DNA from 4 places in the Rhizobium sp. PRIMUS64 genome. Region 4 is predicted to be linked to each of the others. Evidence: riboswitches for the same ligand, from Rfam matches in the RefSeq annotation. Region 4 holds a riboswitch; each other region holds the start of a gene.
What was found. Region 4 has a riboswitch for cobalamin ahead of fdhA (formaldehyde dehydrogenase, glutathione-independent). Riboswitches for the same ligand answer to the same signal wherever they lie in the genome.

Region 1: it holds a riboswitch for cobalamin, as region 4 does, so the genes downstream of both, cobU (bifunctional adenosylcobinamide kinase/adenosylcobinamide-phosphate guanylyltransferase) here and fdhA (formaldehyde dehydrogenase, glutathione-independent) in region 4, are expected to answer to the same signal.
Region 2: it holds a riboswitch for cobalamin, as region 4 does, so the genes downstream of both, bluB (5,6-dimethylbenzimidazole synthase) here and fdhA (formaldehyde dehydrogenase, glutathione-independent) in region 4, are expected to answer to the same signal.
Region 3: it holds a riboswitch for cobalamin, as region 4 does, so the genes downstream of both, MOV76_RS20310 (ABC transporter substrate-binding protein) here and fdhA (formaldehyde dehydrogenase, glutathione-independent) in region 4, are expected to answer to the same signal.

What each region holds. Positions count from the first base shown of each region.
Region 1 covers NZ_JALBGX010000132.1:2,802-10,307, reverse strand. Annotated here, with positions in the region: gene cobN (cobaltochelatase subunit CobN) at 1-1,413, opposite strand, end outside; gene cobW (cobalamin biosynthesis protein CobW) at 1,418-2,467, opposite strand; gene cobU (bifunctional adenosylcobinamide kinase/adenosylcobinamide-phosphate guanylyltransferase) at 2,472-2,996, opposite strand; cobalamin riboswitch at 3,157-3,554, opposite strand; gene MOV76_RS32220 (chloride channel protein) at 3,813-5,603, shown strand; gene MOV76_RS32215 (adenylate/guanylate cyclase domain-containing protein) at 5,632-6,678, opposite strand; gene MOV76_RS32210 (DUF1127 domain-containing protein) at 7,049-7,270, opposite strand; gene MOV76_RS32205 (DUF4242 domain-containing protein) at 7,458-7,506, opposite strand, start outside.
Region 2 covers NZ_JALBGX010000025.1:50,865-58,370, reverse strand. Annotated here, with positions in the region: gene MOV76_RS13135 (DUF2865 domain-containing protein) at 1-698, shown strand, start outside; gene MOV76_RS13130 (SDR family NAD(P)-dependent oxidoreductase) at 816-1,562, opposite strand; gene MOV76_RS13125 (PhzF family phenazine biosynthesis protein) at 1,870-2,712, shown strand; gene MOV76_RS13120 (phosphatase PAP2 family protein) at 3,244-4,428, shown strand; partial or broken gene MOV76_RS13115 (molybdopterin-dependent oxidoreductase) at 4,538-5,215, opposite strand; gene bluB (5,6-dimethylbenzimidazole synthase) at 5,212-5,898, opposite strand; cobalamin riboswitch at 5,940-6,128, opposite strand; gene MOV76_RS13105 (MFS transporter) at 6,303-7,506, shown strand, end outside.
Region 3 covers NZ_JALBGX010000051.1:19,221-26,726, forward strand. Annotated here, with positions in the region: gene MOV76_RS20290 (AraC family transcriptional regulator) at 1-841, opposite strand, end outside; gene MOV76_RS20295 (DsrE family protein) at 932-1,300, shown strand; gene blh (bifunctional sulfur transferase/dioxygenase Blh) at 1,483-2,763, shown strand; gene MOV76_RS20305 (tetratricopeptide repeat protein) at 2,828-3,430, opposite strand; cobalamin riboswitch at 3,652-3,907, shown strand; gene MOV76_RS20310 (ABC transporter substrate-binding protein) at 4,085-5,101, shown strand; gene MOV76_RS20315 (iron ABC transporter permease) at 5,107-6,138, shown strand; gene MOV76_RS20320 (ABC transporter ATP-binding protein) at 6,135-6,899, shown strand; gene MOV76_RS20325 (hypothetical protein) at 6,998-7,506, shown strand, end outside.
Region 4 covers NZ_JALBGX010000006.1:56,212-63,717, forward strand. Annotated here, with positions in the region: gene MOV76_RS04415 (EAL domain-containing protein) at 1-692, opposite strand, end outside; gene MOV76_RS04420 (transporter substrate-binding domain-containing protein) at 798-1,604, shown strand; gene fdhA (formaldehyde dehydrogenase, glutathione-independent) at 1,791-2,981, opposite strand; cobalamin riboswitch at 3,198-3,399, opposite strand; gene MOV76_RS04430 (DMT family transporter) at 3,561-4,466, opposite strand; gene MOV76_RS04435 (LysR substrate-binding domain-containing protein) at 4,580-5,455, shown strand; gene MOV76_RS04440 (GlxA family transcriptional regulator) at 5,430-6,428, opposite strand; gene MOV76_RS04445 (3-keto-5-aminohexanoate cleavage protein) at 6,530-7,432, shown strand; gene MOV76_RS04450 (carnitine 3-dehydrogenase) at 7,440-7,506, shown strand, end outside.

The DNA.
Region 1 (7,506 bases), on a different contig from region 4:
GTTGTACAGACTCAGGGAAAGCGTCTCGCGGATGATCTTTCCGTCGGAACCGGAATTGGTCGGTCCTTCCATCAGGTGGCGGATCAGCGCATCGCCGTCGGCGGGAATCTCGGCGACCAGATAACCCGCCGATCGCATGGCGCGAAGCACCTCGACGGTGCCGGCCGGCGTATCCAAGCCGACGCCGTTTCCGAGCCGGCCGTCGCGGTTCGGATAGTTCGCCATGACGAGCGCGATGCGCCGGTCGCCGGCGAAAGTCTTCCGCAGCCGCGCCCAATTGGCGGCAAGCTCAGCCGTATAGCGCACCCGGCCGGCATCGGCCTGGCTGGCGACGATGTTCGTCTCGACCAGCGCATCGTAGCGCGCCGCCGTCTTGAAGGAGACCGCCCGCGCCAGCACCCGGCCATCGACTTCAGGCAGTGCCACGTTCATGCCGAGATCGCGCGCCGACAAGCCCTGCGGAGAAGCCGCCCATGCCTCCTTCGACGAGGCCGACAGGATCGCCTGCAGCACGATCGCCTCATTCGCTTCCAGCACCGTCGGCTGCCGGTCCGCACCCGGTGCCGAGACCGCAAAGCCCGTCGTGTTGATGACAACGTCGGGTTTCAGCGCCGAAAACACGCTTTCGAGAATGCCGGTGGAGATGGGATCCTTGAGGCTATAGGCAAAGACCGGCAGCGGCCGGAGGCCGAGTGCGGCCAGCGCCTCGACAAGCGCTTCGATCGGCCCGGTCTCGCCGCTCTGCACCAGGGCGCGGTAGAAGCTGATGGCGACTGTAGGGGATTCAAATCCCTCCTCCGCTACCATCCCCGCACCCGAAGACATATCTAAAACGACCCGCCGCCACTCCTCGACCCCGATCAACCCCCGCCCCGGCCACCAAATACCTGCCTTCATCAAAGGCACAGCCGGTGCCGGCTTATCTGTGCCCGACAGCATCGCCCCGGCATAATCGAGAAACGCCCGCGCATTAGCATCGCCGCCCTCGATCAGATAGGCCCAGAGCGCGTTGAGATCGTCGAGATCAACATTGGAGAAAGGAACCAGCCCCGCATCTGGCCTGGCATCACCCGGCAAGACCGCAATCAGTGCACCGGCGCGAGCCGCAGCCGCATGCAGCGCTTCCAGCGCATAGTGGAAATAGCTGGCGCCGCCGAGCGCACGCACGATGATCAGCTTCGCATGCCGCGCGGTGCGCTCGACATAGGTATCGACCGACATCGGATGCTTGAGGCTCATCAGACTGGCGAGCCTCAGCGAAGGTGCTGTCCGGCGATCGCGATGGGCGGCTGCGATCGCGGCAAGCTCGCTGTCGGCCGCCGACAGGAACAGGATATCGCCCGGCGTCTGCCCAAGGTCGATTGCCTCCTCGCCGTCGCTGATCGTTCCCTGCTGGGCCAGAAGCAGATGCATCGGTCTATGCCAGCGCTTCGATCGCCGCCCTCACCGCGTCCTGGTCCATTTCGTGCAGGCCAATGACAACGAGGCGTGTGCCGCGCTTTTCTCCGGCTGCCCAGGCGCGGTCGAAATAATGGTCGATGCGGCTGCCGACGGCCTGGAGCTGCAAACGCATCGGCTTGCCTGAAACGTCGACGAAACCCTTGAGACGCAGCACGTCATGGGCTGATATGATGTCCTTCAGCGCTTCGACGAAACCGGCGGGATCGGCAATGGCTCCGAGATCGACGACAAAGCTGTCGAATTCGTCGTGATCGTGCGGCGCGCCATCCTCATGCTCCAGCTCGTGATGCGACTTGCGATTGGCGACATCGTCCTCCGTGCCGATGCCAAGGCCGAGCAAGATGCCGGCTGACACCTCGCCATTTCTCGCCTCGATCATCACGGGCTTGCGCACCGTGCGGGAGGCGACCTCGTCGCGCACCCTGATAAGGCCCGCGGCGTCGATCAAGTCGGTCTTGTTGAGCACGATGAGGTCGGCGCAGGTGAGCTGGTCCTCGAACAGCTCCTCGATCGGGCTTTCGTGATCGAGCGATTCATCCTCGGCACGGCGCGCATCGACGGCATCATGGTCGTCGGCGAAACGGCCGGCGGCAACGGCAGCACTATCGACCACCGTGATGACACCGTCGACGGTCACCTGGGTGCGAATGTCGGGCCAGTTGAAGGCGGCGACCAGCGGCTGCGGCAAAGCAAGGCCCGAGGTTTCGATGACGATATGGTCGGGCCGCTGTTCGCGTTCGAGCAGCTTCGTCATCGTCGGGATGAAGTCGTCCGCGACCGTGCAGCAGATGCAGCCATTGGTGAGCTCGATAATGTCGTCCTCAGTGCAATTCTCCGCACCGCAGCCCTTCAGCACGTCGCCGTCGACGCCGAGATCGCCGAATTCGTTGATAATCAGCGCAATCTTCTTGCCGCCGGCATTGGTCAGCAGGTTGCGGATCATCGTCGTTTTGCCGGCACCGAGGAAGCCGGTGATGACGGTTGCGGGAATCTTCTGCTGGTTCATGGACTTAACCCTTCATTTTCAGCGGCAGGCCTGCCGCGATGAAATAGACTTCGGCGGCCTTCGCCGCGATCGATTGGTGCAGCCGGCCGGCATGATCGCGAAAATCCCGCGCCATGCGATTATCCGGCACGATGCCGAGACCGACCTCGTTGGAAACGAAAACGAGCCGCGCCTTCGCGGCGGGCAGGAAATCGGCAAGTGCGGCAAATTCCACCGCCATCTCACGCTCCTCGATCATCAGATTGGTGACCCAGAGCGTCAGGCAATCGATCAGCACGATGCGCCCTTCGCCATCGATGTCGGTAAGCTTGCCGACAAGATCGAGCGGCTCCTCATGCGTCGTCCAGGACGGACCGCGATCGGCCTTGTGTTGCGTTATGCGCGCCTGCATCTCCTCGTCCCAGGCCCGCCCGGTGGCAAGGTAGTGGCGATCCAGATCGGTCGCGGTGACGAGGGATTCGGCGAACCTGGACTTGCCGGAGCGCGCGCCGCCGAGGATGAAGACAGTGTTGGAGGGGGCAGCCGTCATGCCGGCGTTGCCTTCTGAATAGATGCCGCGCAAGCCGCTACGGAAGACGCCGGCGGCTGTAAGGCCCCGCCAAATCGCGCCGCACCAGGCTGCGCTGAATTCAATCGTTCAGCCAAGACAACCTCCGTGCTGGCAACGGGCATAGTGCCCAGGTGTGGGCTTCGCGCCCGGCACGCATGGCAGGTCTCCTGGCTCGCGGTTATCGGCCGCGATCGGGGCAGACCGGAAACCGGTCGCCCTGATCGTGCCAGCGGATCATCCTCGCCTTCCCGGCTGCATCAGTGAAAAGGTGGACGATTCGTAGACTTGAGAGGCGTCCGACCCCGGTTGATCACCATGCATATCCAGTGGCTTTTCCGGCATGCCGCCCGTCCCGCCCGCCTGCACGATTGCAGGCTGCCGGCAGAAAGGGCTTAACGCCGGATGGAAGACCCTGACCGCTCTACAGTCGCGGGGTCGGCTGTGATGAAGGCGCCCGGCTTGGGTCCGCCGCGTCACATTCCCTTTTCATCCGGAAGGGCGTAACACCGATCCGGAACCATCCGTTATGTCGGGATGGTCGGGCGACCATCCGTTGAGGGATGGTTAGGCAAGCTCAGAGGTGAAGTCAACCGGCCTTGGCGACCGGGCAATGGCCGGCCAGAGGAAGCAACTCCGCCAACACGACTTACTCTACCTAAAATATCGTCATTTATCAGAGACTTACGTCATAAAAATTTGTCCCAGCCGCCGGCTTTTCGCCGCAATTGCGTCGCAAGCGGACTGCGCGACCATCTCCGCCCTTGACCGGGCCTCTCCCCGCCTAGTTGTCTAGCCATGCTTATGAAATTGGATCGGCGCCGTTTTCGTGCGCTGCGTGTTTTCTTCGATCCGGGACGCCTGCGGGCGCTGACCCGCCGTAGCGAGGTCGGTCTGTCGCTGGCGGGCGCCGTCGTCGGCATCATCTCGGGTCTCGCCGTCACCGGCATGAGTTACGTCTCCAACGAGCTGCATCAGCTGGTCTTCGGCATATCAGACAGCGAGCGGCTGAGCTCGTCCGAGATCGAGAACAAGATGCTGCTGCTCACTGCCCCCGTCATTGGCGGCGCCCTGCTCGGCCTGTTGCTCCTAGTGCTGGCGAAACGACGCAAGAAGCCGATGGTCGACCCGATCGAGGCCAATGCGCTGCATGGCGGCCGCCTGTCCTTGACCGACAGCATCATCGTTGCCGTGCAGAACCTGATCTCCAACGGTTTCGGCGCCTCCGTCGGCCTGGAGGCCGGCTATACCCAGCTTGCCGCCGGCCTCGCCTCCAAATTCGGCCTGAAGCTGCAGCTTCGCCGCTCGGACCTGCGCACCCTCGTTGGCTGCGGCGCGGCGGGCGCCATCGCCGCCGCCTTCAACGCGCCGCTGACCGGCGCTTTCTATGCCTTCGAGCTGATCATCGGCACCTATACGATCGTGTCGCTGACGCCTGTCGTCGTCTCCGCCCTTGTCTCCACCCTGATCGCAAGGCTGCTTGCCGGCAGCGATTTCACCATCGATATCGGCAGCTTCGGCTCGGTCGTGCCAGCCGATTATATCCCGGCACTGCTGCTCGGTGCTTTCTGCGCCGGTGTCGGCATCCTGATCATGCAGGGCGTCGCCTTTGTCGAAGAGCTGGCGCGCAAGAGCTCGATCGCCCCACCCTTCCGCCCGGCACTCGGCGGCATCATCGTCGGGCTGTTGGCGATGATCTCACCGCAGGTGCTCTCGGCCGGCCACGGCGCCTTGCATCTCAACCTTTCCCGTGAGGTGGCGATCCCGACGCTGATCGGCCTCTTCCTCTTGAAATCCTTCGCCTCGGCGATCTCGATCGGCTCCGGCTTCAGGGGTGGGCTGTTCTTCGCCTCGCTGTTCATGGGCGCCCTGCTCGGCAAGCTCTTCGCCTATTGCGGCCCCTATTTCGCCGATGCGACGCTGACGCCCGTCATCTATGCCGTGGTCGGCATGAGTTCGCTCGCCGTCGCCGTCATCGGCGGGCCGCTGACCATGACGTTCCTGGCGCTCGAAATCACCGGCGATTTCCCGATTACGGCACTGGTGCTCGCCGCCGTCATCACCTCCTCGCTCGTCGTCCGCTCGACCTTCGGTTACTCCTTCGCCACATGGCGCTTTCATCTTCGCGGCGAAAGCATCCGCAGCGCCCATGATGTCGGCTGGATCCGCAATCTGACGGTCGACAAGCTGATGCGCGCCGATGTCAAGACGGCAAGGGCGGGCATCTCTCTGGAGGAATTCAAGCAGGCCTTCCCGATCGGCTCGACCCAGCGCGTCATCCTCGTCGAGGAGAGCGACAAATATGCGGGCCTCGTGCTGGTGCCGGAGATCTACGCCAACCCGACCGACGCCCAGGACGAGGGCAAGACGCTTGCCGATTTCATCCACTACCGCAACGATTTCCTGCAGCCGCAGATGAATGCCAGGCAAGCGGCGGCGATCTTCGACAAGAGCGAAAGCGAAGCACTCGCCGTCGTCAACAACCTGATCGAACGCAAGGTGATCGGCCAGCTCAGCGAAAGCTATACGCTGCGCCGCTACAGCGAAGAACTCGACCGCCGCCGCCGCGAGGTCTCAGGCGAGATCTGAGCGTCGTCGCGCCGATCGGATCGACGCTTCAGGATACGGCGTCGGCGAGCTTGAACACGTCGGCCCGCTTCGAAACACCGCGCAGCTCGAACGATCCTAGATACTCGCAGGCCACGGCGCAGGTGGCCGCGAAGCTCTCCGACATCAGCAGGTGTTGTTCAAGCGTGCCGCAGAGCTTTTCGAGCCGCGAGGCCTCGTTGACGGCCCTGCCGATCACCGTGAAATCGAGCCTGCCACGGGCGCCGACGTTCCCGTAGAAAACCTCGCCGAGATGCAGGACGACATCGACGCCGATATCGGGGCCGCCGTTTTTCGTCCGCTCACGGTTCAGCGCCTCGTTTGCTTTCAGCAGATTCTTCGTAGAAGCCAGCGCGGCCATGCAGGCCTTCTGCGGATCCTCGGCGTCGGTCGGAAAGATCGCAAGCACGCTGTCGCCCATGAACTTGAGGATCTCGCCGGAATTTTCCTCGACATGCCGGTCGATCAGCTCGAAATGTTCGTTCAGAAACCCGACGATCTCGCTGGGTTGATAGACCTCGGTCAAGGCCGTGAAATTTCTGAGGTCCGCAATCAGGATCGCCGCATTGATGGAGCCGCCGGTTCCCCTCTGGGTCTCCCCGGCCAGAATGCGCGCGCTCGTCCTGGCGCCGGTATAGACCGCGAGGATGTCGGTGGCGGTTTTCGATGCCGCCACACGGTAAGCCGCCAGACCCAGCGCCGGGACAAGCGCTTTGACGATCGCCAGCTGATCATCGGAAAATCCGCCCGGCGCATCGCTGGTCAGGGAGAAACCAAGCCCGCGCAACGCGACCTCCTTCGGAAATTCGCAAAGGCTGACCAGATGGTCCGTGCCGCCGGCAAGCGCAAATTCCGCGAGCTGCGGATAGTCAAGCCCCTCACCCCTGGCCAATATCCAGCGCCCTGTTCTCTCGCCGCGGTTCAGCAGGTAAAATATCGGTGTTTTCTCGAAGTTGCGCTCTTCTACGCTGCCATGCGCTGCATTTTCGAGAACGGTTGCACCGCCCCGCACGAAATTGGCCGAGACGCCGCGATACATGGGATGAAGGGATGGCATGGTAATGCTGGCCCGCCAGATCGGAATGCCATCTGCGATCAGCCGGTCGCACAGGCCGGCGACGAGATCGCCAATATGCTCGCTGGTGAGTCCCTGCTCTATAAGCCACTGAATATGATCGTTAATTTTCGAACCTCCGCATGGGACCGGGAACCGGGAATGACCGTTTTCGCCACCAAAGCCCGGCAACACGAACCGCAGATACGCGCTGAAAGAGCGATATCACGCATCTCATTCCTTAGCCTGCTTCACGTCGCTATACCACTCCTGGGCGAATGGAAGTGATAGGGAATCCAATGATGACAACAAGGAGCGCCGGCGCTTTTCCTCAACCGTTCGGCTTCACTTCGATATGTAAAGGGCTGCTCGGTTAGCGGAATCTGTTCCAGTCTCCGTCCCGCGAGGCGACGAACGGGATCTCGCCTCTCGACACCGCAATGTCCTTCAGCATGTGGTCCGACAACGCCCCAAGCCGATTTTCCACCGATCGCCGTCGTCGCCACAGCATGAGGCTACGAGCCGGAGAAAACAGCAGCAGCACCGCTTTGCGCAGTCGCAGTTCGAACCCGCCTGACAAGAGCTTCTCGTTCATGATCGTCCCCATGGAATCGTGCGCCGATCACAAAGATCGGTGCGCCCTGCGAGCCGGTCGGCGCCTCGTCCGCCGGCCGGCTCCCGCGCCCAGCGCAGACCTCGGAATCGAGATCGGTTTGGTGAAAGGGTTATGCGTGGATTGAAAAGCGACAGAGCGTGGTTGGCGCGCCCTATCGAACGCGGTCTTAACGCGCGGCCGAATGAGGGCCGATGAGCGTGGTGATCTCCGTCACG
Region 2 (7,506 bases), on a different contig from region 4:
CGGCTCTCGACCGCAATGGCTGCAACAGCGAAAACTTCTATGCCCCGAGCGATCGCAGCGCCGCCGACCCCGCGCCAAGCGTCGAGGAACAGGCGCTACGCACCGATACTTTCATTCCGCTCGGCGGCGGCGAAGAGGTCGATCCGCGTTACGGCCTGCCGCGGGCCGAGATGCTCTCGCCGGTCAGCACCATGTGCGTGCGCAGCTGCGACGGCGGCTTCTTCCCGATCAGCTCGAACGCCACGTCGGTCGATTTCGGCCGCGATGCTCAGACCTGCGCCAAGATGTGCCCGGGCATCGAGACTGAACTGTTCTATCGTGACGTGACGAGCACCGAAGCCTCGAATATGATCTCGGTCGCAACGGGCACGCCCTACAGCGCCATGAAAAATGCCTTTGCCTACAAGAACCGCACGCCCGGGGAAAAGTCCTCCTGCGCCTGCAATCTCACAGCCTATTATGAGGAGATGCGCGGCAAGCAGGCGGTGAGCGAACCGCCGCAGCAGGGCTCGATCACCACCATCCGCACCAAGGCGAAGGATGCCGCCGCGCCGCAACCGTCCGTTCCCGAGCGCCCCTACGATCCCACACAGAACCGCGTCCGTCAGGTCGGCCCGCAGTTTCTGGCCGGCGATCAGGGCTCGATCGACCTCGCCAATCCGGCAACGCCAGGCCCGCAGCCACAACAGCAGCAGTGATTGAACAGCTGGAACTGCGGTGGCGGAGCAATAGCGGCGTTGTGCCAGGCCGCATGAGATGACGGCGATGTCACGTGAACGTGCGGCGGGATGTGAATGCGGGTCGCTTGAGCATGGTCAGTAGGTCGTACGACCGCCGCTCAGGTCGAACGTCGATGCGGTCGTGAAGGAGTTCTCCTCGGAGAGCAGCCAGACGACCATCGAAGCGATCTCGTGAAGTTCAACAAAACGGTCGCGCGGAATGCGGACGCGCATATATTCGATAAACTCGGATGTCAGCCCGTCCAATATAGGTGTCTTTGCTGTGGTTGGCGTTACCGCGTTCACGGCGATTCCTGTCTTTGCGAGTTCCTTGCCAAGAGACTTGGTGAAGCCCAGCACACCAGCTTTCGCTGCGCTGTAGGCGGCGATGTTCGGATTTCCTTCCTTGCCCGCAACCGAAGAGATGTTCACAATCCGCCCGTAGTCGCGCTTTAACATGACCGGAACGACGTGCCGGCAACAATTGAAGGTTCCCGTGAGGCAGACATCGACGACGTCTTTCCATTCACCGAAATCGTATTCGATCGTGGGCTTGACCGGACCGGTAATCCCGGCGGAATTGACGAGGCCGTCGATACGGCCAAAAATCTCCTCGGTCGCCGCCGCCGCATTTTTCACTGATACGGGATCTGCGACGTTGACGCCGAAAGCGACCGTGCCAGATCCGAGAGCGGAAGCGCTGTCCTTCGCCATGTTTTCGTTCAGGTCCCAGATGGCCACCTTGCCACCGGACTGGATGACGCGCTCTGCGATAGCGTAGCCGATGCCGCGCGCACCGCCTGTGATCACGATGATCCGTTCCTTCAAGTCGATCATGTTCATTGGGCCGTTATCCTCCGAGTGAGCCACCGATAGCCGAATATCTATTGGAAATTCCGGGATTTCGCCTTCAGCGTATCGATATGAAGGTCAGGAATTTATCCCGAGTCCGAAACTATGCCGAGCCCATTCCCTAAAGCCCGAGATTTCCGGTAATCAAGGATTAAAAGCTCGGCATAATTTGAACGCTTTGGAAGACCGGGTATGCCCGAAGCGGAAATCTTTGTCTGCATCCGTTACTCCGAAAGGCATTCTGCAGCCCCCTTGTGTATAGACATTGGCGCACGCTATTCGAACAGTAGGAGATGCTATGAACAGCAATCTTAAAGAGCTATCGTTTCAACAGGTTGATGTTTTTTCCTCGGAGCGAATGGGTGGAAATCCACTTGCGGTGGTAGTGGATGCGGACGATCTTGATACATCAACGATGGCCAAGTTTGCCAACTGGACCAATCTAAGCGAGACGACCTTCCTCCTAAAGCCGACGGTCCCGGATGCTGATTATCGCGTCAGAATTTTCACGCCGCATCAGGAGCTACCCTTTGCCGGACACCCGACTTTGGGTAGCTGCCACGCATGGCTGACCTTGGGCGGAAAGCCAAAGCAGCCAGTTGTCATCCAGGAATGTCAGGCGGGTTTGATCCGGATCAGAAGAGACGGCGATATCCTCTCATTTCTGGCTCCAGATTTGATCAAGACTGGACATATCGATAACGATCTAATGAAACGAGTTATGAGCGGTCTAAGTCTGTCACCTGAGATGATAGTCGATGCGAGTTGGGTAGACAACGGTCCCGGTTGGATGGCCTTGCTCCTGAAAAGCAGAGACGATGTCCTACGTGTCCGTCCGAACTACCAGAGTATTTCCGGACTAAGGGTAGGCCTGATTGCACCATGTTTGGGGGACGTCGATGGTGTGGATTTCGAGGTCCGCGCCTTCACCGCCGCTGGTTACGAAGACCCAGTCACTGGTAGCCTAAATGCGGGTTTGGCAAAATGGCTCATTTCCGCAAATCTCGCGCCGCCTTCATACATCGCTGCGCAAGGGACGGTCTTGGGCAGGTCAGGGCGGGTACATGTCCAGCTCGAATCTGAAGATATTTGGGTTGGCGGCAATGTCGTTACCTGCATAAACGGAAAAGCTATCCTCTAAGACAGTCATCGACCTGAGGCCGATGACTGCAATTGGCGCTTTCCTGCCTACTGAAAGTTCCTCGATAATTGGTGGGGTCGGCATGGACGTCGCGGCCCTCACCGCGATGTCCCTAGCTCCGGCAGGGATCAGAGTTTGTCTAAAAACGCCAATAGCTTGTCGCCAGCCCTGAACCGGCCAGGCGATTGTCCATTATACGGATCGATCTTGGCTAGAGCGGCCTCCTTGATCCTGCTCTCATTGATCCTTTCACTTGGCAGCGCTTCGCGGTATAATTAGAGCGGGCTAAAATAGAAAATGGGACGGCCGTCAAAACAGAAAACCTTCCGTCTTTGGGCCGGGGATCAACTATGGGGGTCGAAAATGCTTAGCGGCTTTAGCAGGGCCTGCGCGCTAATCCTTTTGTCAGGGAACTTCGCTTTCGCCCAATCGGATCAGATAGAGCCAAACGCTGGAATGTGGAAGACGTGGGTAATCACGTCGGGCAAAGACTTCCGAGTCCCGCCCCCACCGGATACTTCCGCAACCGAGTTGGAGCAGGTTCGCGAACTTGTCGCAAAGAACGATGCGCAGGTCGCCGCCAAGATCACATTCTGGGACGCCGGTTCGCCCGGCTATCGATGGATCGACCTGGTCAACAACCGTCTTCTCGCAAACCAGACGATCCCCAACGCGCATCGCGTCTACACCTATTTGACGATGGCGGTCTACGACGCCACCATCGCGGCTTGGGAGTCGAAATACTTCTACAATCGCCCCCGCCCGAGCGAGGTGGATACGACACTGCCGACTGCGCTGCCTACGCCTCGGAGTCCCGCTTATCCATCCGAACACGCGGCCGCCGCCGCCGCCGCCGCGACCGTTCTTGCCTATTTCTTTCCCGACGAGGCGTCGTCGTTCCAGGCGATGGCCGAAGAAGCCGCACAGTCGCGTGTCCTTGCCGGTGTCCAGTTCCCAAGCGATTCATCCGCCGGCCTGGAACTGGGGCGACGCGTGGCAGAGCAAGTGATTGCGCGGGCAAAGGCCGACGGCTCCGATGCCGTCTGGACCGGCACCGTGCCGACCGGGCCGTGCATGTGGGTCGGAGACAAACCCGCCAATGCAACCATGCCAAACTGGAAGCCGATCCTGCTCGAGACAGCCGATGAATTCAGGCCACCGACTCCGCCCGACTGCAAGTCTGCGGCCGTGAAGGCCGAGACGGATGCAGTCCGCCAGTTTGAGCGAAAATTCCCCAACAGCTACAAGGCGTTCTACTGGCAAAGTCCATCCGGCCTGTTCACAGACTGGTATGACTATGCCAGCAAGTGGATGTTCGAGGACAAGACGGATTCGAACCCGCCGCGCGCCGCACGGGCTTACGCGATGCTCGCAACGGTCTACTACGACGCCTACATTGCAAGCAACGACGGGAAATACGCTTATTGGTACCTGCGGCCCAACATGCTTGACCCGAGCATCACTCCCCTGTTCGCAGTGCCGGCCCATCCCAGTTATCCGTCGAATCACTCCACGTTGTCGACTGCCCGATGCGAGGTGCTTGCCTATCTGTTCCCCGACCAGGCGGAGTTCATCCGAACGGTCGGCAAGGAAGCGGGCGATTCCCGCATCTGGGCCGGCATCCACTATGAAATGGACAACCGGGCCGGTGCCGCACTTGGCAAAGCAGTCGCCGGGAAATTCATCGAGCGGGCAAAAAAAGACGGGGCAGACTAGCGGAAGGGCCGCTAGCGCCTTTCTCCCGAAATGTCGCAATCCTAAGCGAAGGGTTCTCGGTGGAACGTTCCGTTCACTCAGCAGCCGACGTGCGAGGCAGCAACGTTTCTCAAACGATGCGGATGCGGCGCGTCACCTGGCCATTGCTTTCCCAGTATGTGTGCTTTTTGGCGATCAAGGGATCGTCCATCGCCGGTTGAATTTGCCCTGCGGTACTGATCGCGCGCGAGGTCACCGTGTGTTCTCCAGGCGAGGGATTTGGCCAATCCAGTGACCAAATCTTCCAGGCGTATTCGGCCTCCTCGCTGTGATCGATGACTGCCGGCATCCAGGGCCCTTGATCAATTTTCAGTTCGACCCGGTCGATCGGTGCACCCCAGGCTGCGCCGACGACCCGGTGACCCGAGTCGTTGCGCGTGACCTTGGCGGGCGCGGATTTCAGCAAGGCCCGGCCGACCGAGGTCTCGGCCCGCACAGTCTCGCCTTTGTGCTCTTCCTCCCGGATGGTGACATAGTCGCGGCCCATCAGCAGGCTCATGAAGCGGGTGTCGCGAACCTCGATGCCCTTCAGCCACTTGACGTTGGCAATCCCGTACCAGCCCAGAGTTATCAGCCGCAGCGGGAAACCGTTGGGGGCAGGCAGGGTCGCTCCGTTCATTTCGTAGCAGAGCAGATTGTCGGGGTTCATCGCGTCTGCGAGCGACATGCTGCGAGCGAAGTTCTGTTGCATCTTGATGTCGCGAATCGTGACCTCGCCTTTGTCGGTGCCGAAGAAGACGACCTCTAGGTGTTCAGTCCCCATCCATCATGGAAGACGAGTTCCTCGAGCGGCAGCCGCTGCCGCCAGCCTTTGACGGACAGTTCCGGCTCGTCATAGAGCCGGTCGACGAAACCGGCACAGAGCCAGGCGACCACCTCGATATGCTGGGGTATGCCGAGAATGCTCTTCAGCTCGCCTTCATGAAAGATGCTGACCCAGCCGATCCCGACCCCTTCCGCCCGCGCCGCAAGCCAGAGATTCTGGATGGCGCAAACTGTGGAATAGCTATCCATCCTGGGATTGTGCGTGCGCCCCAGCACGACGCTGCCGCTGCGGGTAGGATCGCAGGTCACGCATATGCCGAGCGGCGCCTCGACAATGCCTTCGAGCTTGAGCGAGCGGTAGGCCTGCCGTCGTTCACCTTCGAACATCAGCGCCGCCTCCTCGTTGGCCCTCGCAAAAGCATCCCGGACGCGCGCCCGCACGGTTGCGCTTTTCACCAGAATGAAATTCCACGGCTGCATAAAGCCGACGGAGGGTGCATGATGGGCAGCCGTCAGCAGCCGCTGCACAAGGTCATCCGGCAAGGGATCGGGCAGGAACTCGCTGCGAACGTCGCGCCGCGTCATGATCGCATGATAGACGGCCTCGCGTTCGGCCAAGGAAAAACCGGACGCCGCCGAAAGGGCATCCTCATCAAAGGGTCGCATCGTCAAATCCCCAACAACGCAACCGCCCCGCCGTCCGCGCGGATCGGTCTATCTAGCCAGGCCGGTCTTCTGACTCGGCGTCATCCGCCTGCCGCAGCCTTCCCGGCGAGAAGCCAGTGGCGTGATGAAGCGGCAAGCGTCGGCCTTACAGCGTTGGGCACGTTCCGGCTTTGCACCGGATTCCCGATTCTCCCGCCTGGACGGCGGGCACCTGACGGCGCATCTATTTCAGGAAAGCGCGGCGGCGGCAAGCCGGCCCTCATACCGCCGACACGTTGCATGCGACATCGACTTCATGGACAGAGGCGCATCGCTGCCTTAGAAACAAACCCATCCTGACCGACGCCCATGGCGCCGCACTTTTTCTCTTTGCACTTTGGTTGCCCGTGCCCCGCCTCACGCCCATGATCCTTGCGGTCGCCCTGTTCATGGAACAGATGGATTCGACCGTGATCGCCACCAGCCTACCGGCGATCGCAGCCGATATCGGCACCTCGCCGATCGCGCTGAAGCTCGCCGTTACCAGCTATCTCGTGGCGCTGGCGATCTTCATCCCGATCAGCGGCTGGATGTCCGATCGTTTCGGCGCGCGCAACATCTTCCGCATGGCGATCTTCGTTTTCATGATCGGCTCGATCGCCTGCGCCTTTTCCAATTCGATCACGGCCTTCGTGATCTCACGCCTGATCCAGGGCGCCGGCGGCTCGATGATGACGCCGGTCAGCCGCCTGCTGCTGGTCCGGGGAACGCCGCGTCACGAACTCGTCGATGCCATGGCCTGGCTCACCATTCCAGCGTTGATCGGTCCGATCATGGGTCCGCCGATCGGCGGCTTCCTCACAACCTACCTCACCTGGCACTGGATCTTCTGGATCAACGTCCCGATCGGCGTGCTCGGCATCATCCTCGTCACCCGTTTCCTGCCGGCGGTCGAGCCGCGCACTCTGCGGCCGATGGACTTCCCCGGCTTCTTCCTTTGCGGCCTAGGCTTCTCCGGCTTCGTCTTCGGCCTGTCGGTGATCAGCCTGCCGGCCGTGCCCGTTATCTACGGTTATGTCACGGTTGCGATCGGCATCCTTGCCGGCCTCCTCTACCTCCTGCATGCCCGCCGCGTGCCTTATCCGCTTCTCGATCCGAAGATGTTTCGTTACCCGATGTTTCGGGCGGCGATCCTCGGCGCCTCGAATTTCCGCATGGGACTTGGCGCCCTGCCTTTCCTGATGCCGCTGATGCTCCAGCTCGGCTTCGGCCTGACACCGCTGCAATCGGGCTCGGTCACCTTCGTCAGCGCGCTCGGCTCCATGGGTTCGAAATTCGCCGCCTCGCGCACCTTCAACGCCTTCGGCTTCCGCACAGTGATCTCCCTCACCACCTTGCTGGCGGCGATCTTCCTCGGCATCAACGGCCTTTTCACCGCCGAAACGCCACTGTTCCTGATCATGGCCTGCCTGCTGATCGGCGGCCTGTTCCGCTCCATGGCTTTCTCGGGCGTCAACGCCATGGCCTTCGGCGACGTCGATGATGCCGACAGCAGCCAGGCAACCGCAATCAATGCCGTTGCCCAGCGTATCTCCATGGCGATGGGTGTGGCGATCGCCGGCGGCATCC
Region 3 (7,506 bases), on a different contig from region 4:
GCCGCCAGTCCCTGATATAGCGGATCGGCGAGGTCGAGAGCACCGTCTGGAAGCGATCGGCGAGGGCGCTGCGCGAGAGGCCGGAGGCCGCCGCCAGTTGCTCCAGCGACCAGTCGCGTTTGGGATCGTCATGAATGAGGGAGAGGCAGCGCGAGAGCGCGGGGTCGCCGAGCGCTGCCAGCCAGCCGACGGAACGCGACTCGGCCATCATGATCTGATGGCGCAGGATCTCGATGAAGATGATTTCGGTCAGCCGCGGCAGCATCGAGACGCCGCCGGCGCGCGGCCTGTCGACCTCCTCGACCATCTGGCGGATGGTGGCGCGCAGCCAGTCGCCGTCATTGGCGGCCCGCGTTCTGACATGGATGAGCCTGGGCAGCGCCTGACGCAGCGGGGCAAAGCTCAGCCCGTCCCATTGCAGATAGCCGCAGAGCAGCCGCACGCCTTGCACCGCCTCGCCGTAGCGCAGCACGGGAATCTCACGCCACGGCTTTTGCGGCAGGTCGCGGGTCGGCAGCACCAGCTTGCCGTCTCCTCCCGCGCCGAGCTGATGGCCGGTGGCGAAGGGAAAGACCAGCACGTCGCCCGCCTCGAGATCGGTCTCTTCACCTTCCGTCTTGAGCCAGCAGTGGCCCTCCACAACGATGTGAAACGGCATCGTGCCCGAAGCCTTCGCCGAAAGGCTCGCCAAGGCCGGCGTGGCATCGGTCTGCCAGTCGCCCGTCGGCATGAAGCAGAACTGCAGTGATCCCGACAGGCGGATCGTCGACAGCAGCGCCGACAGCACGTCGTCACGCGCGACACCCGCAGCGCCTGGATTTTCGGACAAGGCTTCACGCATTCCGGCCAAATACGCGCCCCGCGCACCCTCCTATCATCAGCTCGTTCAAACCGGGTGAACGCTGTTCACCCTGACAAACGGGAGAATACTATGCAAACCCAAAGCGACAAACTGGTCGTGCTCGTCACCAAAGGCATCGAATCCGAACTTTCCTCCGTCGCCTTCACCATTGCCAATGGCGGCATCACCGCCGGGCTGAAGGTCTCGGTGTTCCTCACCAGCACCGGGATCGACCTGGTGCGCAAGGGCGGCCAGCGCATGACGCATGTGCCGCCGCTCGATCCGCTGTCGAGCCTGATCGAGAATTTCCAGCAGCGCGGCGGCACGATCTGGGCTTGCCCGCCCTGTGTGACCTCGCGCGGTTATACGCAGGAAGACTTGCTCGACGGCGTCGTCATCGTCGGTGCCAGCGCCATGCATGCCGAGATCAAGGAAGGTGCTGCGACGCTGTCGTTTTGACGATACTCGGCCGGGATGGGCGGGAGTTTGGGCGGCGTCTCCCGCCGGTTTCTTCAGGCTTTGCGGATCGGCGACAGGTGCTGAGAAATACCAAGCGCCTATTCTTGCATTCGGCAATATACTTGTGAGATTGTATCGATATACGTGCGATAATGCCTGGTGCGGGCAGCGCGGGGGCTTCGATGACATCCGTGAGGGTCAATGAGCTGATATCGGTGGCGGGGCAGCCCGACGCCGCAGGTTTTGCCGCCTTCGCGGCTGATGGCTTTGCCGCCATCATCAATGCCCGGCCGGATGGCGAGGAGCCGGGGCAGCCGGGCAATACCTCGGAAAAGGCTTCCGCCGCCGCCGCCGGGCTCGCCTATAGCTTCGTGCCGGTGAAGGGGACCGAGATCACCGAGGCCGACATCCGTGCCTTCCAGGCAGCGATGGCCGAGGCCAAGGGACCGGTCGTCGCCCATTGCAAGAGCGGCACGCGGGCGTTGACGCTCTACGCGCTGGGCGAGGTGCTCGACGGGCGGATGAAGCCCGGGGATGTCGAGGCCTTCGGTCAAAACCTCGGCTTCGATCTTGCCGGCGCGCGCCGCTTTCTGGAAAAGCGGGCAGGGCAGGCGGCTCATGTGAAGGCCTTCTTCGAGCCTCGCACCTGCAGTGTGCAATATGTCGTTTCCGATCCGGCGACGAAACGCTGCGCCATCATCGACCCGGTGCTCGATTTCGACGAGATGTCGGGGGCGACGGGAACGGCCAATGCCGACGCCATCCTCGCTCACATCGAAAGTGAAGGGCTGACGGTCGAGTGGATCCTCGACACGCATCCGCATGCCGATCACTTCTCCGCCGCGGATTATCTGCATGAGAAGACCGGCGCACCGACGGCGATCGGCGCCCATGTCACCGAAGTGCAGATGCTCTGGAAGGAGATCTACAACTGGCCGGCGCTTAAAACCGACGGCTCGCAATGGGACCGGCTGTTTGCCGATGGCGACACGTTCGAGATCGGCGCGCTCAAGGCCCGCGTGATGTTTTCGCCCGGGCACACACTCGCCTCAGTGACCTATGTGATCGGCGACGCCGCCTTCGTGCACGACACGGTGTTCACGCCGGATTCCGGCACAGCGCGAACCGATTTTCCGGGCGGCAGCGCTAGCTCCCTCTGGCACTCGATCCAGGCCATCCTATTGCTGCCCGAGGAGACCCGGCTCTTTTCCGGCCACGACTACCAGCCCGGCGGCCGCCACCCGCGCTGGGAAAGCACGGTGACCGCCCAGAAAAGCGCCAATCCTCATATCGCAGGCATCGACGAGGCTGGCTTCGTTGCGCTGCGCCAGGCGCGCGACCGCACGCTGCCGAAGCCGAAGCTGATGTTGCATGCGCTGCAGGTCAATATCCGCGGCGGGCGGTTGCCCGAGCCGGAGGAGAACGGCCGGCGGTATTTGAAGATACCGCTGGATGCGTTGTAGGGGCGGAGTGAATAGAACGGCGACGGCGTCTGGACGATTGCGCCGCCGGACAAAGGGCTGAGTATCAGGAACGACCTTTGCCATCGAGCAATTCTGATACTGGAAGCGGCAGGTCTGGATGTGCACGACATAAATCGAGCAGATCTTCTCTTGCATCAGGGTAATCCTGAAGCGCTGCGCGACGGTACCATTTGAAAGCCTCTGTCAGATTGATCTCGCAGCCCACGCCGTGCTCTTTCATTTGGGCTAGCCTGTATTGCGCACCGGCATGATCCTGGTTTGCGGCCTGGCCGTACCATCTTACGGCGTCTGTTGGATCGATATCGCAACCGTCGCCGTCCTCTCTCATCAAGCCCAATAAATACTGTGCGTCGGCATGGCCTTGACTGGCGGCTCTATCAAGCCACTCGACGCCTTCCGGCGCGCTCTGTGCAACGCCGTCCCCCATGAGATACAGGCCAGCCAGGAGGAATTGCGCATCGACATGACCTTGTTCGCCCGCTTTCCGAAGCCATCTCGCGCCTTCGGCTTTATCCCCGGTGACACCTTCACCTCGTGCGGTCATATGGCCTAATTCAAATTGTGCTTGTGCATCGCCTTGCTCGGCTGCTTGGCGAATTGCGTCTATCCTGGCTGCGGCGAGATCGGTGCTATCCGGATTGCTCATTGCTACATCAGACCTCGTTGAAATCGGTGGCGCCAAAGCTATGTCGGGGGCCCGCCTTCCGCAATCCGTCGTGACGCACGCCGACTGATGACCCGACGCCAGCGCCGCAGACGATAGCTTTTGCGCGAGGGTGCTGGCGAGTTTTGCTTCGAGGTCTCGCAATTTGCCGCGGTGGGCCGGCACGATCCTCCGCAATAATCATTGACGTTAGGCAGGTCTGCGACGTAACTGGGTTCGACGGTTCCCTGAAGATGACTCCAAGGGGATTAATAGGGAACACGGTGAGGACGACCCAGTAGGGACCGAGACCGTGGCTGCCCCCGCAACTGTAAGCGGATTGTCGATCATCTCAGGAGTGGCCAGCGACTGGCCATCTCTGAAGGGCCTATGGCCCTGCCACTGCGGATATCGCGGGAAGGCGGATGTAACGACGGATATCCGCAAGCCAGGAGACCTGCCGTCAATCACGATCCAATCAACCGGGCGGGGATGCCCGGACAAGGAACAGATATGATTGACCTGCTGAACCTTCGCCGAATTCCGGCATGCATCCGTCTCGATTGGGCCTCCTGCGGCTAGGGCACGCCTAAGCGTGCTTTCGGTCCGCGCACATGCGCGGAACGGCCGTGATTTTTTCCTTCATCGAGGTTTTCCATGCGCCAGATTCTCGCCGCCATGACATATGCCTTCGGGCTTGCCGGCCTTGCGGCACCAAGCCTTGCCGCGACGCACTACCCCCTGACCGTCAGTAATTGCGGCCAGCAGGTGACTTTTCAGAAGGCGCCCGCCAGGATCGTTTCGATCGGCCAGGGTATGACCGAAATTCTTTTCTCGCTCGGCCTTGCCGACAAGATCGCCGGGACGGCCGTCTGGGTCGGTCCAGTCCTGCCGCAATATGCCGAGGCCAACAGCAAGATAAAGCGGCTTGCCGACAACGATCCGAGCTTCGAATCCGTCGTCGGGCAGGAGCCCGACCTAGTGGCGGCCGAGTTCGAATGGCATGTCGGCGCGCAGGGCTCCGTCGGCAAGCGGGAACAGTTCAAGGATCTCGGGATCAATACCTATCTCGCGCCGGCCGATTGCATCGCCAAGGTCAACACAGATGGCGGCGACGGCGTGCGTGGGGAATTGTTCACGATGGACCTGATCTACCGGGAAATCGCCGAGCTCTCGGAGATTTTCGACGTGAAGGACCGCGGCGATGCGCTGATTTCGGCGCTGAAGAAGCGCGAGGCGGATGCTGTCGCGTCGATATCGGGCGCATCGGGCAAGAACCTGCCCGTCGTCTTCTGGTTCTCCAGCAAAGAGGTCAGCGGCGACGCCTTCATCGCCGGCAAGAACAGCGCGCCCGCCTATATCCTGAAGACGATCGGTGCGAAGAACGTCGTCACCACGGAAGAGGAATGGCCGCTGGTGGGTTGGGAAACCATCACCCAGGCGAACCCTGCCGTCATCGTGCTCGCGACCATGGACCGCCGCCGTTATGCGGCTGACGATCCTAAGGTCAAGGTCGATTTTCTTGAGAGCGACCCTGTGACCAAGGAGCTCGACGCGGTCAAAAACAAGCACTTCGTGATGATGGACGCGCAGTCGATGAACCCGACGATCCGCACGATCGATGGCATCGAGACATTGGCGAACGGCATCAAGTCCTTCGGCCTGGCGCAGTGAAGGCAATGTCGGTCAGGCAACAGGGATGGTGGGCGCTTGCCGCGCTCACCATTGCCGCACTTCTCCTGCTCGGGCTGATGATCAGCCTTGCCGTTTCCATCGGCGAGATCGCAATTCCCGTTGCGACCACGGCGGAGGCGGTCTCGAACCGGCTGTTCGGAACGAATTTCGAGATCAGCCGCATCCACCAGGGCATCGTCTGGGATTATCGTCTGAGCCGCGCGCTCGTCGCGGCCAGCGCCGGCGCATCGCTCTCGCTCTCCGGTGCGATCCTGCAGGCGCTGCTGCGCAATCCGCTGGCCGAACCCTATGTGCTCGGCATCTCCGCCGGCGCCTCGACGGGCGCCGTCTGCGTGATGATCCTCGGCTTCGGCTACGGTATTCTCGGCCTCTCGAGCGGCGCCTTCATCGGTGCGGTGATCGCCTTTCTGCTGGTCGGCTTCCTGGCAACGGGTGCGGGAGGAAGCGGCGAGCGCATCATCCTTTGCGGCGTCGCCGGTTCGCAGCTCTTCAATGCGCTGACCTCCTACATCGTGACGACATCGGCGAATGCCGAGCAGGCGCGCGGCATCCTGTTCTGGCTTTTGGGTTCGCTCAGTGGCGTGCGCTGGCCCGATGTCTATCTGTCGGTGCCGATCGCGCTTGCCGGCTTCATCATCTGCATGGCCCATGTGCGGGCGCTGGACGCCTTCGCTTTCGGCACGGATGCTGCCGCCTCGCTCGGCATTGCCGTACGCCGCGTCCAAATCGTGCTGTTCGGCATGACGGCGGCGATGACGGCAAGCGTCGTTAGCATGGTGGGTTCGATCGGCTTCGTTGGCCTCGTCATCCCTCACGCCGCCCGCTTCCTCGTCGGGCCGGGGCATGGGCGGCTGCTGCCGGCAACAGCGCTCGGCGGTGCGATTTACATGGTCGGCGCCGATATTGTTTCGCGCGTCATCATTCCGCAGCAAATCCTGCCGATCGGCGTCGTCACCGCGCTTTTCGGCGCGCCGGCCTTCGCCATCATCCTCTATCGCGTGCGAGGGAATGCATGAGTATCAGCGTCGACGAGGTAAGCTTTGCCGCCGGCGATACCGTCATCGTCAACGGCGTCAGCCTAACGGTGGAAAGGGGCAAGGTGTTCGGCCTGCTTGGGCCGAACGGTTCCGGCAAATCGAGCCTTCTCAGATTGATTTGCCGGCTGCGCAAGGTTCGCAGCGGCGTCATCCGGCTGGGTGATGACGATATATCCTCGCTGTCGCGCGCAGCGCTTGCGCGGCGCGTCGCCTTCGTCGAGCAGCAGACGACGACGGATACGCAATTGACGGTGCGCGACGTGGTGCGGCTCGGCCGCACGCCGCATCGCGGGCTGTTGTCGTCCTGGGGCGCCGGAGACGACGCAGCCGTCGACGAGGCCCTGTCGCGGACGGGCATGCGGGAGAGGGCGGGCCAGCTCTGGCAGACGCTGTCGGGCGGTGAGCGCCAGCGCGTCCATATTGCCAGATCGCTGGCGCAGGCGCCGAGCGAACTGATGCTCGACGAGCCGACCAACCATCTCGATATCCAGCATCAGCTCGACATTCTCTCGCTGATCTCGAAGCTCGGCATCACCTGCATCGTCGCGCTGCACGATCTCAATCTGGCGGCGATGTTCTGCGACAGGCTGGCGGTGCTTCAGAAAGGCGAGGTCGTCGCCTCGGGGGCGCCGGAGGAGGTGCTGACGGAGGATATGATCGGCCGGGTCTTCGGCGTTCGCGCCCATGTCCAGAAATCGGCCGTGCACGGCCGGCATCATATCCAATACGTCATGGATTGAGGAATGGCGGGGAATTTCGATCTCAAGAGGAGGTATGGCCTCGCTAGCCTTTTTCCCGGACTGGCGTATTATTTCCTGCGGTCGAATGGAGTTTCGAGATGCTCGAACGAAATCAGCTTCCCCTGCGCCCTGTCGCACCCGGCTTCGCTGTCGCCTGGGTCGTCGTCATTTCAGGTGCGAGCGTCGCTCTCAGCCTGCTTTTCGCCTGCATAACGCCCTTCGTGGCCTTGGCGGCGGTATCGGCTGTCATTCTTCCCCGGCGGATGGCGGTGACGGCGGTTCTGCTGGCCTGGCTCGCCAACCAGATGGTCGGATATCTCGTGCTCGGTTATCCCCAGACCTGGGACAGTTATGCCTGGGGTCTGGCGATCGGTATCGCGGCATTTGCGTGCCTGGCTACGGCGCTCGGGGTACTTCGTCTGTCGACAGATCTTACCGTTACGATGGCCGGCGCCTTCCTGGCCGGGTTCGTTGCCTATGAAGGCGCGCTGTTTGCTGCAACGGCGGTGCTTCCGTCAGGTGAGGGCGCGTTTTCGGCAGCGGTGGTGGCGAATGTTCTGCTAATCAATTCTCTCGCGGCGATCGGGCTCATCTGCCTGCATGCCGG
Region 4 (7,506 bases):
AGGAATTGCCGCATCGTCTGCCGTTGCCCCTCTTCGGGATCGTTGATGGCGACGACGCCGACGATCGTCGGCCGACCTTCCAGCCGCATTAGATTGGCCAACGCAGTGTTGGAGCGTCCTGGGCTCGCATGGCGGCTTTCCATCGAGGACGGCGTTCTTTCGTTGGAAACCGCGCCTGGTCTCACCCCGAGGCGGGCATCCTGAAGCAGAGGCAAAAAGAGAGGCTTCATCCAGCGATAACGCTTTTCCGTTTGGGCGTCCGCCAGCATCAGCAGTTGAGCCTTCTCGTCGACGACAAAGGCCTGATCGTAGCCGAAGGCGGACATTGCGGTCTGGCTGATCGCACTCCCGGCGGCCGCTGTCAGAACGGCATCGAGGCTAGAGGAACCTCCGCTTGACCGGGCAGCCGGATAAACACGTGTGAGGTAGCCGTTGCCGAACTGGCCGATGACATGGGCGACTTGATCGACCTGTTCCCGCAGGCGGGCATTCACAAGCTGGCGCTGTCGATCAAGGGCGGCAGCATCGCTTTCGGTCCCTGCCCAGAGCGCCGAGAGTACAACAAGTCCGATCGCTCCAAGCCCGCTGACGGCAATCAGAAACAGAATTCTTCCCGAAGCAATCCAGGATTGCTGAAACGTCTTGGAGCTGGAAGGAAGAACGATCTGCAAGCCTAGACCCCTGAACACCACGACACGGGCGCATTGGCAGACGCTAACAAAGAAGCGTTCACGTAGAATTAAAGGCTGCGGCGCACTATGGGGCGAGATCGACTATGCCCCGAGGAGCTCCCGACGATGTTGCGCATATCCATTCAGACTATATTGCGCGGAGCGCTGATGGCGGGCGGGATGGGTATTTTTTTGGCCGCGACCTCGCCGCTTGAGGTGGCTGCGCAAGATCGCATGCCAATGAGAATTGCCGTCGAAGGTGCATTTCCGCCCTTCAACTATCTCGATGCAAATAACAAACTTCAGGGCTTCGACATCGATATTGCCAATGCGCTGTGCGAGGTTGGCAAGTTCGAATGCCAATTTATCATCGAGAAGTGGGACGACATTATCCCCGATCTCGTTGCCGACAAATACGACGCGATCATCTCATCCATGTCGATGAGCCTTGAGCGGCGTCAAAAGGTTGCCTTCACTGAAAAATACTACAACAGCCCGTCTGTGTTCATCGCCCGGAAGGATTCGTCGATCAGCGATGTCAGCCCCGCCGCCCTCAACGATAAAATTCTTGGGGTGACATCGTCGACAGCGCAGGAATCCTATGCCAACCATCTTTATCCGGAAATGAAAAAGAAGGTGTTTCGGTCTTCGCCCGAATTGTACAAGGGTCTGGCGGACGGGAGCGTCGACATTATCCTCGAGGATAAACTCGCCATCTACGACTGGATTGCCAACACCAAGGCAGGAAGCTGCTGCGAGTTCAAAGGACCGGATCTGGTCGACATCACATACTTCGGTGAGGGTGCCGGCATCGCGCTGCGCCTCGATGACAAGGAGCGTCTTGCGCGCCTGAACGAAGCGTTGAAGAGCATCAAGGCGGACGGGACCTACGACATGATCAACGCAAAATATTTCCCGTTCAGCATCCAGTAGTTCGTCAATCAAATCGTTGTGCGATGCAGAATGGCCGGCTTTCCGCCGGCCATTCCTATCAGGTAAAGTCCTCAGTCGTAGTCGCTAGAGCATTTCCGTTTTTCTTCGAATCACGGAAATGCTCTATCCCTTTGTTTTCTCGCAATTCCGGACGCAAAACCGCTACGCGCTTTTGCTGGAATTGCTCTAGGCGGCTTTCGCGACCTCTCCGTGCGGATCGAGGACATATTTCGTCGCCGCTCCCTGGTCGAAGCTCTCATATCCATTGGCGGCATCGTCGAGCGGAATGACCTTGGCGTTGACGATATCGGCAATTGGCAGCCGGTCGTGGAGGATCGCCTGCATGAGCTGACGATTATATTTGATCACCGGAGTCTGGCCGGTGTGGAAGGACTGCGCCTTGGCCCATCCGAGGCCGAAGCGGAGCGACAGATTGCCGTGTTTGGCGGCGTTGTCGACGGCGCCCGGATCCTCGGTAACGTAGAGGCCGGGAATGCCGATCGAACCCGCGGCACGGGTAATCTCCATCATCTGATTGAGCACGATCGCCGGCTGTTCGCCGCCCGAGTGGCCGCGTGCCTCGAAGCCGACCGCATCGATGGCGCTGTCCACCTCATTGGTGCCGACGACCTGCGCGATCATGTCGCCGAGACGGTCGCTCTTCGACAGGTCGATCGGTTCGAAACCGACCTTCGCCGCATGCGCCAGACGATCCTTGTTGAAATCACCGATCATCACGACAGCAGCGCCGAGAATGCGAGCCGAAGCCGCAGCCGCAAGGCCGACAGGGCCGGCACCGGCGACATAGACGGTCGAGCCGACCCCAACACCTGCACGCACTGCGCCATGGAAGCCGGTGGGCAGAATGTCGGAGAGCATGGTGAGATCACGGATCTTCGCCATTGCCCTATCCCGATCGGGGATTTTCAGCAGGTTGAAATCTGCGTAGGGAATGGTGACATAGCGCGCCTGTCCGCCGATCCAGCCACCCATGTCGACATAGCCATAGGCACCGCCGGCGCGGGCCGGGTTTACCGTCAGGCAGACGCCGGTATCCTGGGATTTGCAGCAGCGGCAGCGGCCGCAGGCGACATTGAACGGCACCGAGACGATATCGCCGATATCGAGCATTTCGACGTCGACGCCTTTCTCGATGATCTCGCCGGTGATTTCATGACCGAGGACCAGGCCCGGCATCGCCGTCGTGCGGCCGCGGACCATATGCTGGTCGGAGCCGCAGATGTTGGTCGATATCACCTTCAGAATGACGCCGTGTTCGATGCGGCGGCCATCGGGCGCTTCCAGCTTCGGGTCGTCGATGTCGCGAACTTCGACCTTGCCCGGCCGGAGATAGACGACGCCTCTATTTTTGCTCATGAATTCCTCCCACTTGTTTGAATGCCTCGATCTGCAACCGATGCAGTCGATGGCAACCTTCCCTCCGGCCTGCCTCCTCTGCAGCCCGGTCCACAACACAAGATACCGCCGCATCGGGCGATATTCGATTTGCAAAAGGGACAGATTGGATGGAGAAGAGGAGTGAACGCCATGGTTTTCGCCTGTCGTTCCGCTCGTGATCATCTGCCGCAATCCGTCGATTTGCTATGCCAAGAGCTGGTTTCCGGCTCCAGAATCTCCTTTCGATCCATCTCGATATCTTTCCGGATGTCTATCCGGCGATTTCCTTGAGGATTTCAGTTCTTCTACCGCTGCGGGGCAGCGCCGGCGTCAGGCCAGCGTCCCAATGGTCCATTTCGCCAGTTTGCGAGATAGCGCCTTGAACACCACAAGCAAACCATGCCTGACGTAAAACAGCGATCAAGAAAACGACATGGGCGCAACTCAAAGACGACAGTCGGCAAAGTCGCAACAGCGCTGCGTAGCGGAAATAATTGATCCCGCGAATACGGCGGTTTTCCGGATCGTCCGGGAAGATTTGATCGCCGCCTAAAGGCTTTAGGCGCGATGCGGTCGCCGGCTGCGGCTGACGTCGATTGCAGTGTGCCAGAATACGGCGCCGAGGATGATCGCGCCGCCGAAAAAGGTGGCAACGGGCGGCTCTTCGGAAAACAGCAGCCAGACCCAGAGGGGCGTGAGCACGATTTCCATCGTGCCGATCAGCGCCGCTTCCGCCGGCGGCATTCGTTTCGCCCCGGCAAGGAAGAGCACCAGCGCCAGGGAGAAATTGGTCGCGCCGAAGGCGGCAAGGACGATCCAGTTGTGCAAGTCGAGCGAGCCGACCGAACCGAACGGCGCGAAGAGTGCGAGTGTCAGGAAAGCGCTGACCACGGTCGGCGGCAGGCTTGGCACGTCGGGACTGATGCGCGGAATGATGATGACGAGCGCGAAGGACGCGGTCATGCCGAGCGCCAGCAGGTCACCCCAACCGGTGCCGCCGCCGATCGACGAGGCGACGATGACCGCAACGCCGAAGAGCGAGATGCCGCCGGCAATCAGCGTCCGCCTGGAGACCCTCTCTCTGAGGATGACCCAGCCGAGCAACGCTGCGATAAAGGGCGCGGTCGCATAGATCATCGTCACATTGGCGACGGTGGTCATGTAAAGCGCCCCGATGAAGCATATCTGACTGAAGGTCTGGCATGCGATCATGGCAAGACCGGACGGATGGAAGACGGATCGCCATTGCTGCCGCGAGATGCCCCCTTCGAGGAAAAGGCAGGGGATCAGCAGAAACAGGCCGCCGAACAACGACCGCCAGGCGATCGCCGTCCATACGTCGGTCGTCAGGAGCCGCGAATAGACGCCGCTCGCGCTCCAGGCAAGCGTCGCGGCAATGATGAGAAGCACACCCTTCTCGTGCTCGCTGCCTGCGAGGCGTCTGGCCGGATTTTCAATGGTCACGCAGATATTCTCAAAGAAGGAAGTCGAACGCCGTTCTTTTCTGCGCCAAGAATTGACATCAGACAAACGAATAGTAGAGATAGCTACCATCGATTTTTTCTATGGCTATTCCTATGCACGAGCCGATTGAGAGCGACCTGCTCAGAACCTTCCTGGTCGTTGCCGAGACCTCCAATTTCTCCGCGGCTGCCCAGCGCATCGGGCGGACGCAGTCGGCGGTGAGCACTCAGATCAAGCGGCTTGAGCAGACGATCGGCGAAACCCTGTTCGAGCGGGGCGCCCGCGGCGTGCTGCTGACGCGCCAGGGCATACAGCTCGTCCCCTATGCCCGCAGGATAATCGACCTCCTGAACGAGGCCGCCGCGACGATCCGCAGCAAACCGCTGGACGGACCGGTGCGCATCGGAATTCCGGAGGAATACAGCCAGACGGTGCTGCCGGCAGCCCTTGCGGCTTTCGCCGTACGCCACCCGGCCGTCGAGGTCACCGTGTCCTGCGACTACACAGTTCGCAACTTGGCCGCCCTCGAGCGGGATGAGCTCGATCTGGCCGTCGTTTTCGACTGGAGCGATGAGACGAAAGGCGAGGTCATCTGCATCGATCCCACAGTCTGGGTCACATCGATGGTCCACAGGCTGCACGACATCGATCCCCTGCCGATAGCGACCTATCGCAACTCCACCTGGTCGCGCGATTTTGCGCTCCGGTCACTGGAACAGATCGGCCGCAACTATCGAATCGCTTTCATTGCCGATACCGGCTCGGGGCTGAAGAATGCCGTGACCGCAGGCCTTGCCGTCACCACGCTTTCCCGCAGCAGCATTCCGCCCGGCTGCCGGGAACTCACCGCCGAAGACGGTTTCCCGCCGGTCGATTCCTCCAAGGTCGTGCTCCGCCGGAGCACTTACCGTTCCAGCGAGGCCGTTCGGGAACTTGCCGAAATGATACGGGACGCATTCCAGCCTATGCCCGCACCTCCGATGACGTGATGCGGCGCCGCAAGCGGCGCCGGGTCTCCGACGGGCTTTCGGAAAAACTCGCCCGGTAGCTTCTCGCAAAGGCTGAGGCCGAGTTGAAGCCGGTTGCCGCCGCGATGTCGGCGAAGGAGGCCGTCGTCTCGATCACCTTGCGGCGGGCCGCATTCAAGCGCAGGGCGAGATAATGCACATGCGGCGGCGCGCCGATACTCTGCTGGAAAAGATCCTGCAGATGTCGGGCGCTGATGCCCACCCTGCGGGCGAGCCGCGTGAGAATCAGAGGCTGCTCGATATGCTCCTCCATCAGCCGCACCGCTTGCGCGACACGGGAATCGTGCATGCGCAACCCAGCCGAGGCTGCGGAAAGTGACTCATCGGCATGGAAGGACGGCTGCTCATAGCGGAACAGCCGGCTGACCTCGAGCGCCAGCGAATAACCCTGCCGCTGCCTGATCACTTCCAGCATCAGGTCGACGGTTGGAAGCGAACCGGAGGTCGTCAGCCGCTTGCCGTCGATGACGAAACGATCCTTGACGGCCCGCACCTCAGGATAGGCCAGCGCAAAATCCTCGTAGTCCTCCCAGTGGACGGTCGCCGGCAGTCCGTCGAGCAGGCTTGCTTCCGCCAGCAGCCATGTGCCGGACTCGATGCCGGCAATCACCGTGCGATAGCGGGCAGCCTGGGAGAGCTGCATCTTGAGGGCCGGCGTCGCGCTGTGGCGCCAGTTGTAACTGGCAAGCACGAATAGCGGCGTATCCTCGGTCGTCGCCTTGAAAGCGCCTTGTGCGGGCACGGCGATATTGCTGGTGGTCGGGACCGGTGCTCCGTCCGGCGTGAGCAGCCGCCAGCGATAGAGCTCGCTGCCGGAAATGCGGTTGGCACCGCGCAGCGGCTCGATCACCGAGGCGATCAGGATCAGGTTCGCGTCCGGCAGGACGAGAAGGTCGATATCGAGCCGTTCCGTCGATCGCTGCAGCAAGGCCACCTCCCTCGGAGTTCCGATAATGTATCAATTGCTTCCGAAAATGCAACGCATCGCCATCCATCCTGTCGCGTAATGCGGACAAGACGAGGGAGAACAAAAGCATGCCTCTTGCGATGAACCGCGATGTCTTCATCACCTGCGCCGTCACCGGCGCCGGCGATACGGTTTCCAAATCCAGCCACGTGCCGATCACTCCCAAGCAGATCGCCGATTCCGCCATCGATGCGGCAAAGGCCGGTGCTGCGGTCGTTCACTGCCATGTCCGCGACCCGGAAACGGGTGCTGCCAGCCGCCGCAACGATCTCTACAGGGAAGTCACCGACCGCATCCGCTCGGCCGATGTCGACGTCGTCCTCAATCTCACCGCCGGCATGGGCGGGGACCTGATCTTCGGGGATGTCGAAAGCCCCCTTCCCCTCAATCCTAAGGGCACGGATATGGCCGGCGCCACCGAGCGCGTCAGCCATGTCGCCGAGTGCCTGCCGGAGATCTGCACGCTCGACTGCGGCACGATGAATTTCAATCTCGGCGACTATGTCATGACCAACACGCCGGCCATGCTGCGGGCCATGGCAAAGAAGATGACGGATCTCGGCGTGCGGCCCGAGATCGAGGCCTTCGACACCGGCCATCTCTGGTTTGCCAAGCAGCTTGCCGAGGAAGGCCTGATCGAAGACCCGGTGCTGATCCAGCTCTGTATGGGCATTCCCTGGGGTGCGCCCGACGATCTCAATACCTTCATGGCGATGGTCAACAACGTGCCTCAGAGCTGGACCTTCTCGGCCTTTTCGATCGGCCGCAACGCCATGGCCTATCCGGCAGCCGCCGTTCTCGCCGGCGGTAATGTGCGCGTCGGCTTGGAGGACAACCTCTTCGTCGGCAAGGGCCAGCTCGCCACCAATGCGCAACTCGTCGAAAAGGCCGTGCAGGTGGTCGAGGGCATGGGTGCCCGGATCATCGGTCCGGAAGACGTTCGCAAGAAACTCAAACTGACGAAGCGCTGAGGACGGCATGACAGGGATCACCAAAGCGGCTTGTATCGGCGGCGGCGTCATCGGCGGCGGATGGATCGCGCGAT